Regions from separate parts of the Paenibacillus sp. FSL R10-2199 genome, predicted to be linked through region 2. Evidence: predicted binding sites of a transcription regulator. Region 2 holds the regulator's gene; each other region holds the start of a gene.
The links. Region 2 encodes Rex, which represses fermentation and respiration genes when NADH is low (regulators of the CRP and FNR family bind a similar motif). Its sites were predicted from a motif close to TTGTGAAATATTTCACAA; they were not measured.
Positions count from the first base shown of each region.

Region 1: adhE (bifunctional acetaldehyde-CoA/alcohol dehydrogenase) is a predicted target of Rex. The motif match lies at 5,939-5,956, and genes of this name have one in related genera.
Region 3: pflB (formate C-acetyltransferase) is a predicted target of Rex. The motif match lies at 703-720, and genes of this name have one in related genera.

Region 1 is NZ_JBBOBO010000001.1:3,883,042-3,890,356, forward strand. It holds gene NYE33_RS16585 (cache domain-containing sensor histidine kinase) at 1-732, shown strand, start outside; gene NYE33_RS16590 (response regulator) at 746-2,074, shown strand; gene NYE33_RS16595 (carbohydrate ABC transporter permease) at 2,191-3,114, shown strand; gene NYE33_RS16600 (carbohydrate ABC transporter permease) at 3,116-3,988, shown strand; gene NYE33_RS16605 (ABC transporter substrate-binding protein) at 4,122-5,588, shown strand; gene adhE (bifunctional acetaldehyde-CoA/alcohol dehydrogenase) at 6,032-7,315, shown strand, end outside.
Region 2 is NZ_JBBOBO010000001.1:4,136,598-4,143,912, reverse strand. It holds gene NYE33_RS17845 (aminoglycoside adenylyltransferase domain-containing protein) at 232-999, opposite strand; gene NYE33_RS17840 (cell wall elongation regulator TseB-like domain-containing protein) at 1,311-1,832, opposite strand; gene NYE33_RS17835 (amidohydrolase) at 1,860-3,161, opposite strand; gene NYE33_RS17830 (redox-sensing transcriptional repressor Rex) at 3,148-3,801, opposite strand; gene dinG (ATP-dependent DNA helicase DinG) at 4,021-6,879, opposite strand; gene NYE33_RS17820 (hypothetical protein) at 6,996-7,315, opposite strand, start outside.
Region 3 is NZ_JBBOBO010000001.1:3,891,148-3,898,462, forward strand. It holds gene adhE (bifunctional acetaldehyde-CoA/alcohol dehydrogenase) at 1-547, shown strand, start outside; gene pflB (formate C-acetyltransferase) at 809-3,070, shown strand; gene pflA (pyruvate formate-lyase-activating protein) at 3,191-3,928, shown strand; gene NYE33_RS16625 (ABC transporter substrate-binding protein) at 4,269-5,672, shown strand; gene NYE33_RS16630 (carbohydrate ABC transporter permease) at 5,757-6,641, shown strand; gene NYE33_RS16635 (carbohydrate ABC transporter permease) at 6,641-7,315, shown strand, end outside.

The DNA of each region.
Region 1 (7,315 bases), 250 kb from region 2:
AGAGGCAGCAATGATGAGGTCAGTGTGCTGATCGCTTCCACCTATGATATGGCCCGCAGGCTCAACAGCCTGATTATGTACAAATACCAGATGGAGATCAAGCAGAAGGAAGCCCAGCTGCAGCTGCTCTATCAGCAGATCAATCCGCATTTACTGTACAACACCCTGGAGAGTATTTATTGGAAAAGCTCGCTGGAGGGCAATGTGGAATCCGCGGAAATGATCAAGGAATTATCCAAGCTGATGAAGATCAGCTTAAGCCGGGGCCGGGAACTGATCACGCTTGAGGAGGAGCTGGAGCATGCCAGTGCCTATATCAAGCTGCAGCAGCACCGGTATGACTATGTGTTCGCCGTCATCTGGAATATTGCCCCTGAAACCAAAAGCAATCTGATTCCCAAGATCACCCTGCAGCCGTTAATCGAAAATGCCATTATTCACGGTGTCAAAAATATGGATGAGGACGGCGAAATCATCATCACCTCCGTTCTGCAGAATGACAGGATTCTGATTACCATTGAGGATAACGGCTATAAGCAGGTCGATTATAAGGCAATCGACTATGTACTGAATGATGAAAGCCCCAACCCGGCCAGCGGATATGGAATACGCAATATCAATCAGCGTGTGCATCTGCATTTCGGCCAGGATTACGGGATCAGCTACGGACCGCGTACCGGCGGAGGAACCGTGGTGACAGTGACGCTTCCGAAATCAGAGACTATAGAGTAGAGGAGAGATCAAGGTGTTCAATATACTGGTTGTTGATGATGAGCCGCTTATTTGTAAAGGGCTAAGCAGTCTGCTGGCCGCTTCAGGCCTTGATATTGACCATATTTATACCGCGAACAGCGGATTTGAGGCACTGGATTGTATCCGGATGGAAGAGATTGATCTGCTCGTTACGGATATTCAGATGGGAGCGATGAGCGGCATCGAGCTGATGCAGCATGCCAAAATGGCCAAACCCTGGGTGCAGACGATCGTCATCTCTGCGCATGAGACCTTTCAGTATGCCCAGATGGCCGTCCGGCTGGGAGCCAAGGATTATCTGATCAAGCCGCTGAACAGTGAGCAATTCCTTGATTCGGTGCGCAGTGTAGTCCTCAAGATGGATAAGCCGTCACCGGAGCTGGCCACCTACATGGACGGGATCAGTGAAAGCTTCCGCCTGGAGGAGCCTCTACCGGAGTATAGCGAACTGCTGAATACGCTGCTTGCCGAAACCGCTTCAGTGCTGGGGAGGGAGGAGGAGCTGCGTAAGCTGGATGAGCTGAAGCTGCAGGGACCATTTTTTGCCGTCATCAAAATCAAGCTCCCCATGCCGGAAGAACGGCGTGAGCAGAAATATACTTCCCGTGACCGCAGTCTGCTGCGTTATGCCGCCCTGAATATTGCCAAGGAGCTGCTCGATCAGGAGTGGAACTCTACAGCCTTCTATTCACCGGACCAGGAGATTACAGTGATTATCCAGTGGGATGAGAAGAGCTACGAGGAATCGGCCACCGGCCAGGTAGGACGGCTTGATGTGCTCGGGCGCAGTCTGCATTTCAATATCCACCGCTATCTGCATCTGAATGCTGTAATCGGCATCAGCCAGATTCTGAAGGGGATTAGCTTCATGGATGTGCTGAACCGCCAGGCTTCGAAGGCTATTCTATGGAACAAAGAGCATGCCGACCACTATGTGTTCTACTATGGCGATTTCAACTGGAACAATTATGCCGCTGATCCGTCACCCGAGGAGCTGCATACGCACAGCAATCTGATTGTGCAGAAGGCCAAGGAGTATATTGACGGGAATTACGCCCAGAAGGGCTTAACGATCCATGAGGTTGCCAAGAAGAACCATGTCAGCCCCAACTATCTGAGTTACCTGTTTAAGAAAAATACAGGTCATAACCTTTGGGAATATGTGATCAAGCTGCGGATGGAGGACAGCCGGGAGATGATTCTGAATACCGATCTGCGCCGGTATGAGATTGCCGAGCGGGTGGGATATGAGTCGCCGGAGCATTTCAGCAAGATTTTCAAAAAATACTACGGAATCAGCCCCAGTGAACTGAAGAAGTAAGAACGCTTACGATTGCCATAGATATAGACATGTTCAGCCTCCCCCTCATTTTCTACAATTAAGGTAGGAAGCACTTTGCGAAAGTGCTGAAAGACGAAAGGAATGAGGGAGCCAGAATGAACCAGTCTGCTGCGTTACATGATCACCTGCCAGCGGAGCTCGAGAGCAAGCCGTATAAACAGAACCGCTGGAAAAAGAATTTTTGGGGCTTTATGTTCCTCGTCCCCGCGATCATCATCTTTATTATGTTTATGTGGGTGCCTATCTTCAAAGGATTCCTGTACAGCTTCTACACGGTCGATTTCGTCAAAGGAAATACATTCGTAGGCATGGACAATTATGCCAGAGCGCTTACGGACCCGGATGTGCTGATTGCTGTGAAGAATACCCTGTATTACATGCTGCTCTGCCTTGTGATCGGCTTCTGGGTACCGATTGCTTTTGCAATTGCGATCTCCGAGCTGAGGAAATTCGGCGGATTCGTACGCGTAGCGGCGTATTTGCCTTATGTAATGCCAGCGGTTGTCTTGTACGGACTATGGAGATGGCTGTATGATCCAGTCGGGCCGATTAATGCCCTGATTGGCAGCACGGGGGCAGATCAGATCGCTTTCCTGACGGATACCAGGTGGTCGATGATCTCGCTTGTCTTCATGGAGACCTGGCAGCAATTCGGCTCGGGGATGCTGATCTATCTCGCTGCGGTGCTCAGTATTCCCCGGGACTGGTATGAAGCCGCTGAGATTGATGGAGCCGGAGTCTGGGCCCGCATCCGCCATATTACGCTGCCGTCGCTGCGCAATCTGATTCTGCTCATGCTGATTCTGCAGATCATTGCTACCTCTCAAGGGTACCAGTCGCAGATGGCCCTGCTTGACGGAGGACCGAACAATGCTACGCTGACCTATGCGCTGCTCATTGTGAAATATGCTTTTACAAGACTGGATTATGGTACGGCGACTGCGCTGGGAATGCTGATGTTTGTTGTTCTGGGCGGTTTGGGCATCTTACAGTTCAAGCTTAACAAGGAGGACAACTAGGATGAAGAGCGCAGACAGAGGGATTCTCTCCGAACATGATCTTAAGAAGACCGGCAACAAAATCGTATACGGAATCATGGTGTTTTTTATTCTGTTAATGATTTTTAGCATGCTATATCCTATTTTGATGACCATGTTCAACGGACTTAAGTCCAATGTTGAGGTTAACTCATTCCCGCCGCATTTTTTCCCGCAGGAGTGGCATTTCAGCAACCTTAAGGATGCACTGGATTATATCAATCTGCCGATGTTCCTGCGGAACACGCTGTACATCTTTGTCGGGAACATGGTAGCTACCCTGGTTGTACTGGGCCTGGCTTCCTTCAGCATCTCGCGGATGAATGTGCCTTACCGCAAGGCCTTCTATTTCTTCTTCCTGATGACGCTGTTTATTCCGGCCACAAGCTATATGATCCCGAACTTTGTCAATCTCAAGGAACTCGGGCTGCTGAACCAGTATGCTGCTTTCTGGCTGCCGGCTGGTGCGAATACCTTCTTCTTCCTGCTGCTTAAGAACTTCTTCGACGGGATTCATCCGGAGATTCTTGAAGCCGCACGGATTGACGGGGCCTCGGAGCCGAGAAGCTTCTTCACCATTGCCGTTCCGCTGTCGATTCCGATTTTTGCGACACTGGCAATCTTTATCTTCTCCACAGCCTGGAATGACTGGTTCTGGCCTTCGCTAGTCATGCACAGTGAGGATAAGTACACACTCGCCACAGCGATCTATAAATACGTTATTAATGTAAAAGCACTGAATACGAACATCAAATTTGCCATTCTGTTCCTTGTGTCTTTACCGCCGATCCTGGTCTTCCTTGTTTTCCAGAAGTTCATTATGCGCGGCGTTTCCCTGTCGGCTGTCAAAGGGTGATCAAAATTATGCTGCAGGAGGATACGGATCGTAAACCTGCACATGAAAGGAATATAAATACACCTCGTTTGTAAACGGTTTCTCTTTTATGATGAATTTGTAAGCTAATTATGAATTGAAAAGGGGAGTTTCAATGCGTAAATTTTCCAGCGTATTAGCATGTCTCCTGGTGACGGGATCGTTATTGTCCGCTTGCGGCGGCAATAATAACGGGAACAAACCGGCGGCAAATGGAGGAGAGGCGACGCCTGCACCAGCAGCTACTAATGCAGCAGAGGAGACCGCTGCTCCGACAGAGGCACCGGTAGATGATATCACCCAGAGAAAAGTAACGATCAAAATTCACTATCCTACCCCTGACCTTACCGAGGTAAGAGCACAGGAGGATGACAAGATCAAGCGGTTCCAGGAGGTCTATCCGAATGTAGAGATTGTCAAGGATGACTGGCAGTACAATGTAAGCGAAATCGGGGTGAAGATGGCAGCGAATGAAGCTCCTACCTTCTTCAACACCTATGCAACTGAAGCGAAATTCCTGGTCGAGAAGGGCTGGGTCGCTGATGTTACGGATCTGTGGAACAACTATGAATTCAAGGATCAGATTAACCCTGTCCTGCAGAACCAGTTCATTATTGACGGCAAAGTGTATGGCGTAACGCAAAAGGGTTATGTCACTACAACGATGATTAATAAAAAGATGCTGGATGAAAAAGGTGTAGCCGTCCCTCCAATGGACTGGACCTGGGATGATATGCTGAATACCGCCAAAGGGGTAGCGGATACCAAGAAGGGGATCTCCGGTATTGCTCCAATGGGTAAAGGCAACGAAGCAGGCTGGAATTGGACCAACTTCCTGTTCGAAGCAGGCGGTGAAATCCAGAAGATTGAAGGCGGTAAGGTTGTGGCTACATTCAATTCGGATGCCGGTGTGAAGGCGCTGGATTTCTATAAGAAGCTGAGATGGGAAGCCAAAGCAGTTCCTCAGGACTGGGCGCTTGGCTGGGGCGATGCTGTCGGCGCGTTCCAGCAGGGACGTACTGCTATGGTAATGGCCGGATCTGACGGTGTTATCGAGCAGGCGCTCAACCAGGGCGGACTCAAGCCTGAAGATGTACTTACTTACCCGATGCCAGCTGCTGAAAAAGGCGGCAAGCATACCGGCGTACTCGGCGGTGACTATCTGGTTATCAATCCGAACGCCAGCAAAGACGAGCAGGAAATGGCCTTCCGCTATATTACTTTCGATTACTTCTCTGACAAAGGCCTTGAAGCTCTTGACGCGATTATCAGCCAGCGCAAAACGGACGGCAAATACTACATCCCGCCGCTCCTTGATTACTATGCTGCTGATTCCGACTTCGGCAAGAAGACCAAAGCTGTCTATGACAAGTACGACATCGTTTATCAATACAGCCCTGAAATTATGGCGCTGCTGGATGGTAAGCCTGAAGCACAATACAATACTCAGGATTACTACGCAACCATGTCCAATGTAATCCAGGAGCTGTTCTCTAAGGATGGTACAGATTCCAAAGCCCAGCTCGACGCTGCCGCCAAAACTGTTCAAGAGAAATTCTTCGATACTATCAAAGTGGAATAGTCACTTGCTGAATGAGTGGTTACGATGCTTGATAGAGGATTTATAACGCTAAGGCAGGAGACCCGGTCTCCTGCCTTTTTGCTTGCTCTGATTTATATTTATACTTCTATGTAAGAGAATGCGGCAGGAGAGTAGAGCTGACGAAGATTAGGAAGAACATCAGATAGCACCATTATTCTGGGGGAAAAACAAGGCTGAAGAGCTGGATTCAAGAAAAGCAGGGGAGGCTAGATGGCGGGCGTTCGCAAATCGGACAAATATAAATGAATTATCACACAACAAATGGAAAATAGACTATAATATGATCGAATGAAAGCGCTTTGAAAACAAATCAAAAAAAACTTTATACTTTGTGAAAGATTTCACTATACAAGGTGAAAAGGATATGATAAGATAAATGTGTAGAGAAAAACAACCTAAAAATTGACAGGAGGACGAGGGAGATGGCAGTTAAAAACGAAGTCGCCGCCCAAGTGAAACAAACCACCGCTGAAGAATATATTCAGACTTTGGTGGATAAAGCAAAGAAAGCTCATGAAGCGTTCATGGGACTGGATCAAGAGCAAACTAACACAATCGTTCATGCAATGGCGTTGGCCGGACTCGACAAACATATGTACCTGGCTAAGCTGGCCGTTGAAGAAACAGGACGCGGTGTCTATGAAGACAAAATTACGAAGAACATCTTCTCAACTGAATATATCTGGCACGGAATTAAGTACGACAAGACAGTAGGCGTTATTGAGGATAACGCTTATGACAACTTCCAGAAGATTGCTGAGCCTGTCGGAATCATTATGGGTATCACACCGGTAACCAACCCAACATCCACCACGATGTTTAAAGCTTTGATTTCCGCTAAGACACGTAACCCTATTATATTCGGATTCCACCCATCAGCGCAAGAGTGTAGTGCGGCAGCCGCCAAAATTCTACATGATGCAGGTGTGAAGGCTGGCGCTCCTGAGAACTTCATCCAATGGATCGAACTTCCGACCATGGACAAAACAAACGCACTGATGAACAATCCTGACGTTGCACTGATTCTGGCAACCGGCGGATCGGCAATGGTTAAAGCGGCTTACAGCTGCGGCAAACCGGCACTCGGCGTAGGTCCTGGTAACGTTCCTGCTTTCATTGAGAAGAGTGCTGACATTGATCAGGCAGTGACAGACATTATCCTTTCCAAAACATTTGATAATGGTATGATCTGTGCTTCCGAGCAAGCGGTTATCATTGAAGAAGCGATTTTTGACCAAGTGAAGAAGAAAATGATTGCGAACGGCTGTTACTTTGTAAACAAAGAAGAAGCTGCCAAGCTCACAAGCGGCGCAATGAACGTAGAAAAATGTGCGGTTAACCCGGCTATCGTCGGCCAATCCGCAGTGAAGATCGCTGAAATGTGCGGAATTCAGGTTCCTGCAGGCACGAAGATCCTGGTAGCTGAACTTGAAGGCGTAGGTACCAAATATCCGTTGTCCGCTGAGAAACTGAGCCCGGTTCTGGCTTGCTACAAAGTGAAGAACGCAGACCAGGGTATCGAACGCGCAGCTGAAATCGTTGAATTTGGCGGCATGGGCCACAGCTCGGCTATCCACTCCAACAACGAAGAAGTAATCATGAAGTTCTCCAACCGTCTGCAAACCGGACGTATTCTCGTCAACTCGCCATCCACACACGGCGCAATCGGCGATATTTACAACACCAATATCCCTTCATTGACACTG
Region 2 (7,315 bases):
GGTGCTCTCTTTTGTAGGACATGGACTTAGGAGTCGCATTAATTCCTCCAGTTCCAAAGCTGAAGGGGCTTTGCCTCTTTATTAAGGTCGACCCTTCAATATAATCCGCCTTTTGCTGGTCTGCCGCTGGCGCGGACTCAGATTCCGTTAATTAACAAATACACCCCATTTCGGGCTTAAATGAACAAGATAACGGAATCTCAGTCCGCTTCACTCATTGTTAGTTTGAATTTACACCTTGGCTTGGTGCTGTCTGATTTCGCCGGCCATGTATTCTGCAAAATCAATTAATAACTCCGGGTCGTAACTGCTGTCACTCGCCACACCGCTATATTCTTCAAGGCAGTGCTTCAGCAGCCCGTGATAGCTGGACGGCAAATGCTGCAGGCCCCACTCCCCGCCTTCCTTTTTGGAAGACACAACTTCTTCCCGCACAAAATACAGCACACGGCACAAATTCAGTGTGTAGTACACTGGAGAAACTATGATTTGCTGAGCAGCATCTCCGATATCACCAAGGATAGAATCGAGGTAGTATTGGCGGTCTACCGGCAGAAACGCTTCGCGGATAGGCTCGCCGTACAGAATAAATCCCCGCTGATAGACTACGGCAAATTGAGCCGCAAGATCCCTGTCCTCAAACCCGCCACACAGATAATGCTCATCATTTCTGTACCGGTCCAGATGAAAGTCCGAGAAGTGAAACTCAAAGGGCGTCGGATGCACAAAGTTCTTCAAATATTTCTTCAATACAATAGTTAGCTCAACCCCGCGCCGGTTCGGCAGACTGTCGTGATAAGCTATCACTTTCTTGGCCAGTTTCCGGCTGACCTCTACAGGCAGCTTGTCGTGTACGACAATCAGCAGATCAATATCACTTTTATCCGGATGAAAACAGCCCATGGCCAGCGAACCGTGCAGATAAATCCCGGACAAATTTGCCCCCAGCTCCTCTTTGAACAACGTTACCGCCTGATCTAAATAGGCTAGAATTTCCAAATTTATGATCCTCCTGAATGTCAATTATGTATGAAGCAGATGCCGGGAATGAATACTTCCGATATGACAATCCGGTATGCATCATCGTATATACTGATTAATGCTATCCAGCTGTCATGCCATCGAAATGGATTCATCTATTCCTCCCCTATTATTAAGCCATAGCTCCAAGTAGGCCACAAGTCCAAGAATAGTTATTGATTGTTCTCTCCCTTGAAGAACCTTTTAAATTACGGCTTATATTAATATAAAAAGCGGGAGAACAGTTCAACTGTCCTCCCGCTCCTGCTGTAGACCATTCTTGCTGCCGCTTACCGGTTGGGCAGGCTGTACCCTTCACCGATGGCACTGCCGTCTGTGAAGCGATAGAAGCTGTAATAGAACCTGCCGTCCTTTTTGTAGAACAGCTGCCAGGCATATTCTCCGTTATACACTCCCGGCAGCAGCCGCTTAATCGTAATACCCGGAAGCTGGGCAGCTATAATATCACGGATTTGCGCCTCAGAAGTCCCTTTGCTGAGCTCCTCCGCGTATAAATCGTTGTCGCCTCCGGCTGGCTGGCCTTCCTTGGTAAAACGGACCCAAACCATCAGCTCGGTTCCTGCATCATTTTTTCCGGTAAGCACCCAGTATATCGCATTTTCATCCCAGACGGATTTCTGTGCTTTGGTTACCTCAGTTAAGCCGGCCCGCGCTCTGGCAATCTCTTTGGCTTCACTCCGCTCGTTCCACTGATCCTTCATAATGTAGGCATAAAACTGGCTTAGTCCGAACAGAAGGAGCAGAACCAGGGAAATCCCCAGCGGAAGCCATTTTCTCCTCTTCTTCAACATGCAGCTTCCTTTCCCTTTAAACCTGTATTACCGTTTAAGCAGTCCCTCGAACGTTTCCTGCGCTTTGCGGCGGATAGCTTCTTCATCTAGTGTCAGGCATTGTCCGTGCTTCACAACCTGTTTGCCGTTCACCCAGACATGCTCCACATCCTTGGCACTGGCTGAATATACCGCATGGGACAAAAGATCGGTATGCGGCAGCAAATGCGGCTGATCAATATCAATCGCAATGAAGTCGGCCTTCATCCCTGCTGCAAGCCGACCTACCTGGTTCAAGAAAATAGACTGTGCACCATATTCGGTCGCCATCAGCAGCGCCTCTGGAGCCGGTACTGCTGTAGGATCACCGCTTACACCTTTGTGGATCAGCGCGGCCAGCCGCATTTCTTCGAACATATCCAGGTTGTTGTTGCTTGCCGCACCGTCCGTACCCAGGGAGACCTTAACTCCTGCTCTAAGCAGTTCAGGAACACGGGCTACTCCGCTGGCCAGCTTAAGGTTGCTGCCGGGATTATGGGATACACCAACATTGTGGCGGGCCAGAATCTCAATCTCTTCATCGTTCAGATGAACACCATGGGCGATCAGGGACGGCCGGGTGAACATACCCAGCTTCTCCAGATGAGCGACCGGACGCAGGCCGTAATCGGCCACATTCTGCTCCACTTCATGACGCGTTTCGGACATATGCGTGTGCATCGGCAGATCCAGATCATGAGCCGCCTGGACAAACTTCATGAAAAACTCAGGAGGACAGGTGTAAGGCGCATGCGGCGAGAGCATTGCAGTAATTCTGCCGTCAGCCTTGCCATGCCAGTTCCGGGCAAAAGCAATCGCCTCCGCCAGCTTGTGATTCTGCACCTCTTCCGGGCACAGGCCAATAACACCGCGCATAAGTACAGCACGGATGCCTGACTGCTCGGTAACCTCAGCAACCCGGTCCATATGGTCATACATATCGAGGAAGGTCGTAGTGCCGCCCTTCAGCATCTCAAGAACGGACAAAGAGGTTCCCCAGTACACATCATCACCGGTGAATTTCTCTTCCATCGGCCACATTTTTTCCTGCAGCCAAGCCTGCAGTACCATATCATCGCCGTAGCCGCGCAGCAGTGACATCGCCGCATGGCCGTGGGTGTTGACGAGACCCGGCATGAACAGCAGCCGGCTGCCGTCAATAACCTCGGCATCCTCTTCAATTACAGGCTTATCTTCACCTATGTAAGTAATAAGATCATTTTCGATGGTCATATAACCGCTCAGCACCGGCTTATCGCTGCCAGGCACCAGAAAACGCCCGTTTTTAATAATGGTTTTATTGCTGCTCATCTTCAGCTTCGTCCTTTCCGTCATGCAAATAATAAGCCAGACTCTGCAGATCCGTAGTGAAATCGGCGGCATGAATCCGGATATTGGCCGGAGTCTTCAGAATGACAGGCGCAAAATTCAGGATCGCCTCAATGCCCGAATCCACCAGAATGTCAGCAACGTTCTGTGCTTCACTGTCCGGAACGGTAATAATCCCGATGCGGATGCCCTGTGCACGGATGGTATCCCCCAGCTCACTCATCGGCTGAACAGTCAACGAGTTGATCTGCTGGCCTACCTTAGGCTCATAAGCATCAAATACAGCTGTAATCTTCATCGTATCCTTCAAGTAAGCATTGTAATTCGACAAGGCGTGGCCAAGATTACCTGCACCTACCAGAGCTACATTAATCTGCTGGTCCAGCTTGAGAATATGCCTGATCTTCTCAATCAGATAAGAGACATCATAACCAATGCCTTTTCTGCCGAAATCACCAAAATAAGCCAGGTCCTTGCGGATCTGGGCGGGGTTGAGATCAAGCTTCTGTCCCAGCTCCTGAGAAGAAACTGTTGAGATTTCACGTTTTTGGAGATCGTTCAGGAAACGCAGGTACACTGGGAGTCTGCGAACGACGGCCTCCGATATTTTATCCGATTTCATGTTTTCTCCTCCTAAAAGTTTTGATAGCATATGCTGCTTGATTCAACTTCGCAAAACTCGCTTCGTAAGCATTCACTTAGGTTTGATAGCATATGCTGCTTGATAAGCCGGTTATAGGAACCGTGCTCCGGGTACTACTGCCCGTTTGGGCAGCAGCAGTGGAGCACGGGACTTCAGAACAATAATTACTTATACATAATATCAACCGGAGACGGATTATTAAACCCCGCCTTCTTCAAGCCATTCTGCAATCCGCGGAACGATCTGATCCGTCAGCATATGCTCCATCTTGGGACCGGGCAGCGAATACAGGAAATACTTCCCATAATAAGATTCGATTACCCTGGTATCATATACAATAACGATTCCGCGGTCCTGCGCGGTGCGGACCAGCCGCCCGAAGCCTTGCTTGAAGCGGATTACGGCCTGCGGGACGGACAGCTTCATGAACGGATTCTTCTTCTGTGCCTGGAGCAGCTCCGACTTCGCTTCAGCCAGCGGATGATTAGGCGGCTGGAACGGAAGTCTGACAATGGCCAGACAGGTCAAAGCTTCACCGGGAATGTCTACACCTTCCCAGAAGCTGCTCGTACCCAGCAAGACTGACGCTGTACTGTCCTGGAAACGCCGGATCAGCTTGCTCCGGCTGCCGCCTTCTACGCCTTGTCCAAGCACCGCGATATCCTGCGAAGCCAGGGCCTCCTTCAGCGGATCATAGACCTGGCGCAGCATCTTGTAGGAGGTGAAGAGCACCAGCATCCGCCCGCGGGTAGCCACGGCAGTTTCTGCCAGAGAATGGACCAGTGTATCCACAAAGCGGGCATCCCCTATGCTTCCCTTGACACTCGGGAAATCACGGGGAATGACAAGCAGTGCCTGCTCACGGTATTTGAACGGCGACGGAAGCAGGGCTGTCATCAGACGGCCCTGCTCTGCAGCCTCACCAAGACCGAGATTATCTATCATGAACTGGAATGACTTATCCACAGACAAGGTGGCCGAGGTCAGGATGATACTCTTCTTCTTGTCGAAGAACAGCTCCCTGAGCTGGGTGCTCACATCCACCGGAACGGCATACATCTGCAGCGATTTGCCGCGGTAATTGCCGCTCCCCTCCAGCCAGTAGACGATATTCTCGTCATTCAGTCCCATAAAGAAACGGATCTGCTCCCGGATGGAGGCCAGGTCCTTGAACAAACCGCCGATATCCGTCACAAGACTGTCCGAAGAGGACTGGCTGTCCGTATCACGCATCTCACTGAGCATTTTATCACCCTTGCGGATGATATCACTCAAGCTGAGATGGAGTGTATTCTCCAGAGCAGCCAGCTCCTCCCACTCTTTGGGCTTCTTGCCCGGCTGCAGGCGTGCGACAAGCTGGCCAGCTTCACCGGCTCCGGCATCGCTGCGTTCAGGCAGCAGGCCGAAGAGCTTGTCGCTAAGTGTATCCCAGGACTCCTTGACGGTAAGCAGATCCGGATAGATCCGGTCGATAACACCGCTCCATTCCGAAGCCTGCTCACTGCCGGACGACTGCAGGGTCTGGCGCAGGGCAGGCAGCTGTCCGCTCCGGCTGTCCTTGTACAGACGGGTGAGCGTATGCGCCACGGTGAAATATTTCATCTGCATTCCGAGATGTTTGCCGGCAATGTCCTCCAGATGATGCGCCTCATCAATGATGAGATGCTCGTAAGCCGGAAGCAGCTGATGCCCGGCCTTAACATCTGCGAATAACTTGGAGTGGTTAGTCACCACCACATCGGAAATCCCGGCTTCATGCTTGGCCCGGTGATAATAACATTTCCGGAACCACGGGCATGAGCGTCCCAGACAAGAATCGGTATCACTGGCTACGGTCTCCCAGAAATCACCGCCGCGCCCGCTTAAGTTCAGCTCTTCATCGTCGCCGGTCTCCGTCTGGGTCAGCCAGACCATCATCTGCGCGGCCGTAAGCGCTTCTTCCCTGGGACTTGTGAAGTCCCTTTTATTAATTCTATGTTCAAACTTACGGAGACACAAATAGTGTCCTCTTCCCTTAAAGATCGCTGCCTTGAACGGAAAGGGCACAACACTCGTCAAAAGAGGGATGTCGCGCTCACGCAGCTGATCCTGGAGGTTGATCGTATGCGTGCTGACCATGACCTTCTGATTACTGCGGACACTGTGATAAATGGCCGGAAGCAGATAGCCCAGCGATTTGCCGGTGCCGGTTCCTGCTTCAATCAGCAGATGCTTATCCTGATCAAGCGCCGTCATGACCTCCTGGATCATCAGTTCCTGGGCTTCACGGCTCTCATATTGCGGAAGGGTGTCCTTCAGACGTTTGGTTACCTCTTCCATATACTCCCCGAAGGTAATATTCTGCAGCGGGTTGTCAGATCCTTCCTCCCGAGGCGGAGCCAGCTCTGCCCAGTCGCCTACAGCAAGGGCCAGCTGCCGGTAGAAGGTCAGGTCTCCTTCCGGCTGGAAGGTCTCCATTTCGCGCTCACGCTGCAGACCATCGAAATACCAGGCCAGGTCACTGTCTTCATCGGCGAACAGCTCATTGAGCCGCTGGATGGTCAGGAGAGGCAGGCTGTCCAGCTCCTCCAGACATTTCAGCAGCACAAGCGCAGTTGCGAGGGCATCACTGTCCGCCTGATGGGGACGCTCATGCGTAAGGCCGAAATGGCTGCTCACGGACCCAAGCTGATACGTGGTCAGCGAGGGAAAGCATATTTTGAGAAAATCGATAGTATCCAGAATCCGGCCCTGAAACGGCAAATAACCGCAGCGGTCCAGCGCATTCTGCAAGAAATGAAAATCAAACGCTACATTATGTCCAACCAGCACAACATCATCGAGCAGCGGCACCAGTTCCATCATCATCTCATCAAGTTCCGGCGCATCCTGCACATCACTGTCTGTAATTCCGGTCAAGCCCGTAATAAAAGGAGGAATGGGTGCTCCGGGCTTGACATAGGAACCATACACCCGGGAGATGGACCTGTCTTCCTCTATAATGGCAAGGCCAACCTGGATGATCTCTCCCACAGATTGGGTTCCCGTAGTTTCAAAATCAAGCACGGCAAATTTCATTATAAGTTCTATTCCCTTTCACTTGAGACTCTTTATCAGCATAACAGAAGTTACGAAAAAAGGCGATGCACACCCCTGGTGAAGTAGGTTGCATCGCTTAAACGGATGAAAATTAATTATAAAAGCGAGACCAGCTGTTGTCCGAACTGAAGCTTCCCGCCCCGCTTGCGGCAAACCTCCAGGTTAATGTTCGGCTCAGGAAGAGCGGGATCATGCAGCAGAGAAAGGCTGAACAGCTCACTTGCTTCATTAAAACGTTCCTGAGAAGCTCTGATGCAGCCAAGCGCATTATAAATCATCGCCTTCAGCTTCGTTTCACGGATGAGGCCGAGCATATGATTCAGATGCCCCCAAGCCGTCTCCCCTTCACCCTCCTGCAGATAAGCCATAGCCAGATACAGCCGGGCAGCCAGACTGTCCGGGTGCCGGGCAGTGA
Region 3 (7,315 bases), 250 kb from region 2:
ATTCCAGTGGCTGGAGAAATCCGCACTGCAAGGCGACAAGCTTGCCCGCGAAAAAATGCACAACGCTTCGACTCTGGCAGGTATGGCTTTCGCTAATGCATTCCTGGGTATCAACCACAGCTTGGCGCACAAATGGGGCGGACAGTATCACACAGCACATGGCCGTACCAATGCCATCCTGATGCCGCATGTTATCCGTTACAATGCCAAGAAACCTACGAAGTTCGCTTCGTTCCCTAAATATTCGCACTTTGTAGCTGACGAACGGTATGCTGAAATTGCCCGTATCCTGGGATTGCCAGCACGCACTACCGAAGAAGGCGTAACCAGCCTGATCAATGCAATCCGCGACATGAACAAAAAACTCGGTATCGAAGAATCCTTCTCGGCTCTTGGCTTTGATCCTAAGGACTTCGAATCCCGTGTAGATTACCTGGCTGACCGTGCATTTGAAGACCAATGTACAACTGCCAATCCAAAAATGCCGCTGGTATCTGAACTTGCTGATGTATACCGCAACGCATTCTACGGAAGATTCGACAACTAATCTAAGATTGTCTGGCAAAGAATAAGGTTAAAGGTTAATATGGAACTGGATGGAAGTGACAAATATCACCGAAAGAGTGATATTTGTCACAGTTCTTTTTCAGAAAATAAACTAAAATGTTTATATAAACAACGATCCCAGTTATGAAGCCGCGATTGTGAATTTTATAACAACCAATAGCTATGGGATCACGAGACACGGGATTAACCTTCAAGCCCGCGATCTCTACAAATATACTAAATATAAATGGAGGGATTTAGCATGTCGGTGATTGAAAGAGAAGTACAAGAGGTTAAGTCGGGTTGGAGAAGTTTTACTAAGGGTACATGGGCTAAGAAGGTTGACGTTAATAACTTTATTGCCAAGAACATCAAGCCTTATGAAGGAAATGAAGAATTCCTGGTAGGTCCTACCAGCAACACCACTGAACTGTGGAAGATTATCTCCCAGCTTAGCAAGGAAGAAAGAGAAAGAGGCGGCGTATGGGATGTATCCCTCGATACTGTCTCCACGATCACTTCCCACAATCCAGGCTACATCGACAAGGACAAGGAACAAATTGTCGGCGTTCAGACTGATGCTCCTTTCAGACGTTCCATTCAACCGTTCGGCGGTATCAAAATGATGATCGACGCTACTAAAGCTTATGGCTTCGAGCTTCCGCAAAATATCGTTGACATGTTCACGAACATCCGCAAAACGCATAACCAAGGCGTATTTGATGCATATACACCAGACATGAGAGCTGTGCGTAAATCCGGCGTAATTACAGGTCTTCCTGATGCTTATGGCCGCGGACGTATCATCGGCGACTATCGCCGTATTGCCCTGTATGGTATTGATTTCCTGATTAAAGACAAGAAGCAACAATTGACTGAGCTTGAAGTGGATTCCATGACAGAAGAAGTGATTCGTCTGCGTGAAGAGCTGTCCGAGCAAATGCGTGCTCTGGGCGAACTGAAACAAATGGCTGCTGCTCATGGTCTTGATATCTCCAAACCAGCTAATAACTTCAAAGAAGCTACTCAATGGGTATACTTCGGTTATCTGGCTGCAGTTAAAGAGCAAAATGGTGCGGCAATGTCCCTCGGACGCGTATCCTCTTTCCTTGATATCTATGTACAACGTGATTTCGAAGAAGGTACTCTTACTGAAGAGCAAGCACAAGAAATCGTTGACCATTTCGTAATGAAACTGCGTATCGTGAAATTCCTGCGTACGCCTGACTATAATGATCTGTTCTCCGGCGACCCTACTTGGGTAACTGAATCCATCGGTGGTATGGCTGAAGACGGAACAACACGCGTAACTAAGAACAGCTTCCGTTTCCTGCATACCCTGTACAACCTGGGTCCTGCACCAGAGCCGAACCTGACCGTACTGTGGTCCGAAAAGCTGCCTGAAGGCTTCAAAAAATATTGTGCTAAGGTTTCCATCGAAACCAGTGCGATCCAATATGAGAACGATGATGTAATGCGTCCATACTGGGGTGAAGATTACGCAATTGCCTGCTGCGTATCCCCAATGCGTATCGGTAAACAAATGCAGTTCTTCGGTGCCCGTGCCAACCTGGCAAAAGCCCTGTTGTATGCAATCAACGGCGGTAAGGATGAAAAATCCGGCGCTCAGGTAGGTCCTGAATATCCGGCGATCACTTCCGAATACCTTGATTACGACGAAGTAATGAAACGCTTCAAACCAATGATGGAATGGCTGGCTAAGACTTATGTCAACACGCTGAACATCATTCACTACATGCATGACAAATATTCTTACGAACGTATCGAAATGGCACTGCATGACCGCGACATTCTGCGTACTATGGCTTGCGGTATTGCCGGTCTGTCCGTTGCTGCCGACTCCCTGAGCGCAATTAAATACGCTAAGGTTAAACCGATCCGCAACGAAGAAGGTATTGCTATCGACTTCGAAACTGAAGGTGAATTCCCTTGCTACGGTAACAACGACGACGCTGTTGACAACATCGCGGTTGAACTGGTTGAAACCTTCATGAGCATGATCCGTAAAAACAAAACTTACCGTGATGCTGTACCGACTCAATCGGTATTGACTATCACTTCGAACGTTGTTTATGGTAAGAAGACTGGTACTACTCCTGATGGACGTAAAAAAGGCGAACCGTTCGCACCTGGTGCTAACCCAATGCACGGACGCGACAAGAAGGGTGCACTTGCTTCCCTGAACTCTGTTGCTAAACTGCCTTACTCCGATGCACAGGATGGTATCTCCAACACATTCTCAATCGTTCCTAAGGCTCTGGGTAAAGACGAAGAATCCCGTAAGTCCAACCTGGTATTCATGATGGACGGATACTTCCACAACAACGCTCAGCACTTGAATGTTAACGTATTTAACCGTGAGCAGCTGATTGATGCAATGGATCACCCTGAGAACTACCCACAATTGACCATTCGCGTATCCGGCTATGCAGTTAACTTCATCAAGCTGACCCGCGAACAACAGTTGGATGTTATCAACCGTACGTTCCACGATTCCATGTAAGATTTGTTCTTACAGATCAAGAATTAAAATAAATCAAAGAGCTGCCGCCCTTGCAAGAGGGCGGTACACTCTTGTTTAAAAGTAATTAAAATTTTAAGCTTTTTGAAAGGATGACATCTCATGCTTAAAGGACATATCCACTCCTTAGAAACTTTTGGAACGGTGGATGGCCCGGGTATCCGCTTCGTGCTTTTTATGCAGGGCTGCCTACTTAAGTGTCAGTATTGCCACAACCCGGATACCTGGGGATTGAATGAAGGCAAGGAAATGACCGTTGAAGAAGTGCTGGCGGAAATTGAACCTTACCTGAATTATTATAAAACATCCGGCGGCGGTCTTACCGTATCCGGCGGGGAACCCACGCTGCAGGCGCATTTCGTCAAACAGCTGTTCACCGAAGTGAAGAAACGCTGGAATTTGCATACTACGCTTGATACTAACGGCTATAATGATGGTTCGAAAATCAGCGACTTGCTGGATGTTACCGATCTTGTACTGCTGGATCTGAAGCATATCGATGATGAAGCTCATATTAAGCTGACTGGCAAATCCAACGACCGTACCTTAAAGCTTGCCCGCTGGTTGTCAGATAATAACCGTAAAATGTGGATTCGCCACGTATACGTTCCCGGCATTCATAATAAGGAAGAGGATCTGCAGAATCTCGGCCGGTTCATTGGCACCCTTAATGGAGTAGAGAAGTTCGAAATCCTGCCTTATCATGTAATGGGGATTTATAAATGGAAAGAGCTTGGCCGTCCCTACGAGCTTGAAGGGGTGGAGTCACCGGACGAAGAAGAAGTGCAGCGTGCATACCGGCTGATTGAAGAGGGCCGTAAACAGTCTGCTCTGGTATAAATTCATACACAATATATAACGTAAGCGGAGCTTCCAATCTGAGGAGTTTCGCTTTTTTGATGTACGGTGAAATGAGTTCAACATACATAGTAAAGTGTGAAATTGATGAAAATGCAAATTGTATGTATAAGTAATCTGACGCAAGAAAATAGAAAAATACCTCTTTTCAAGTTGTCGTGTAATGAAATATAACTCATTTATGTCACTAAATACAACTGAATTCGCTTACATTAGAGTATTTTATCCCTATTGTAGATGAATCTTAACCTTACGATTACAATCAGGGTTTTCTATAATAAGAGTTGTAAGGGAAACAATTAAATAGGGAGGGTCACCCGTAATGAGAAAAAGCTTAACTATGCTGTTGTCCCTGATGTTCGTTACCTCAGCGCTGCTGACAGGTTGTGGAGGCAACAATAACAATGCTGCTGCAACGGAAGAACCGGCTGCAACGAATGAGGCCGCTGCAACCAATGCTGCCGCAACCGAAGAACCGGTTAGTGCTGAACCTTTTGAAATGACGGTCCGTCATACTCAGGTAGGTGCAGATAAACAGAAACGTCTGGCGATCCTGGAGGATGTAGTCGGCAAGGTACAGGAAGAAGTACCGGGACTAACCTTCAAGCTGGATGGAGTAGATTCGGATGTAAACCGTAAAGAGAAGCTGCGCGGGGAAATGGCGGCCGGTAATCCGCCGGAGATCTTCGACCTGTTCGGCAGTCCGGATTCCAAGATCTATGCCAAAGAAGGTAAGCTGCTCGATCTGACCCCGATCCTAGATGAACTAGGCATTAAAGACAAATTCTCCAATCTGGATCCATTTACTTACGAAGGAAAAATCTACGGCCTGCCAATCGGCGGCTCAGGTGAAGGGTTCTTCTACAATAAAGAATACTATGACAGCAAGGGCTGGAAGGCTCCGGCCACCTTCGCTGAGCTGGAACAGCAGCTGGCTGATATCAAAGCAGACGGCAAAGTGCCGCTTGCCGGTGCTTCCAAGGCTGGCTGGGTACCACTCATGCTCGCCAACCATCTCTGGTCACGTTATGCCGGACCGGATGTTACAGCGAAGTTCGCTACTGGCGAAGCTAAGTGGAATGATCCTAATGTAGTCAAAGGCTTTGCGAAATACAAGGAATGGGTAGACAAAGGCTACTTCAAGAAAGGCGAGCTCGGCTTCGAGTATGCTGAATATACAACCCAGTTCACCAGTGGTGAAGCGATCCTGATGTATGACGGCACATGGAAGTCCTCTGTATTCAAAGCCGGACAATCCGGTGAAGGTCTGATCGGTAAAGTCGGTTTCTTCAACATTCCGGCGGTAGACGGCGGAGTGGGTGATCAGACGGCACTCATGCGTGATGTGAACAACGGCTATGGCTTCTCGGCATCTGCAGGTGAAGATGAACGTCAACTCGCTGCAGTGAAATCATTCATTAAGAATATGTTCAATGAAGAAATGCAGCTGCGCGGTCTGGTGGAAGATGGCGTGCTGCCGGCTATGAAGATTGATCAGGCGGTACTGACTGAGAATATCACCGATGATCTGATGAGTGAGATTGTAGCAGTACTCAACAGCTCCCAGTCCTCCTTCCCGGCATTTGACTCTCTGGTGCAGGCAGATGTGACTACCGAGATCAGTAATATCCAGATTCAAAGCCTGATTGGCGGACAGACCACTCCTGAGAAGATGGGCGATGCGCTGCAGAAAATTCAGGAAGAAGCCAACGCAGCAGTAGAATAAGAGGCGGTAAATTGAATGTACCCTGGTGCTTGCTCCAGGGTGCATTTTTAAAGTGAGAGATGTCTAAGCAATTTGGAGGTAGTCATGAATAAGGCACTAAGAAATCCTCTGGTGTTCATTCTGTTCGTTATACCGGCACTGGTTCTGTTCATTATGTTCTTCATTTACCCCATTTTCAGTTCACTCTACTATAGCTTCACCAGCTGGAACGGTGTATCCGATACAGTGAAATACGCCGGACTGGACAACTTCAAAAAAGCCCTGGGGGATGAACGCTTCTGGGTTTCTGTTAAAAATAACGGCTGGTTCATTCTGTTCTCCGTATGCATTCAGGTGCCGCTGATTGTCTTCTTCTCCTTATTAATCGCTAATGTGAAGAAGCTGAAGGGCCTTTACAAGACAGCAGTATTCATGCCATCCATTATGTCTACTGCAGTTATCGGTATTCTGTGGGGCTTCATTTATGAGCCGAATATCGGCTTGTTCAACAAAGTGCTCGGCCTTGTCGGCATTGAGCCTGTCTACTGGCTATCAGATGAGCGGTTCGCCATGCTGTCAATTCTTATAACGAATGCCTGGCAATGGACCGGATTCTACATTGTAATGGTGCTGGCGGCCATTCTCTCCATCCCCGGTGAACTGGATGAGGCTGCGGCCATCGACGGCGCTACGGGCTTCCAGCGCGCTACACGCATCACTTTGCCGCTGATTGTACCCATTATCTCGGTAGTAATCATGCTCTCTATTGCCGGAGCGATGAAGGCCGCAGATATCGTCATTGTTATGACCAAAGGCGGCCCGGCAGGTTCAACTGAGGTTATGGCCACCTATATGATTAAATATGCGATCACCAATTTCAAATATGGGTACGGCAATACCATTGCAATTCTGATCTTTATGTTCACGCTCGTGGTTACAGCTCTCTATCAGCTGCTGTTTGCCCGTCGTAATGAAAGGATTGAATACTGATGCCGCGCCTCAAGAAAAGCTTACCTCACGTTGCCCTGCTGGGATACCTGATCGTTGTACTCTTTCCGTTTCTCTTTGTCCTGTTCTCCTCGGTGAAGAAGGATAACAATGCGATCGCCCTGAATCCGTTCGGGATTCCGAAGACATTCGAATTCTCGAACTACGTTGAAGCATGGGTGAACGCCAAGATCAGCACATACTTTTTTAACAGCTTATATATTTCGATCCTGTCATCGGTGGTATCCATTCTGTTGGCTTCTATGTTTGCCTTCGCGGTTACGCGGATGCGCCAGGGAAAATGGAACAAGATTCTGTTCTCGCTGGTCCTGATCGGCATGCTGATTCCGAACAATGCACTGATGCTGCCTATTTACACGATTGTCCGCAAGCTTCATATTCTCAATACACACTGGGCACTGATAATTCCCTATATCGCCAATGCAATTCCATTCACGATTATTATCCTGGCAGCATTCATGCGCTCACTTCCCAGTGAAATTGAAGAGGCGGCGGTCATGGATGGCTTGAAGGCTCCGGGTATCTTTGCTAGAATTATTGTACCTTTGACAGTTCCGGCCATGGTTACAGTCTTCATTGTTAATTTCCTGGGAAATTGGAACGAGTTCCTGCTGGCTAACTATTTCCTCTCTAATGACGAGCTGCGCACGCTTCCG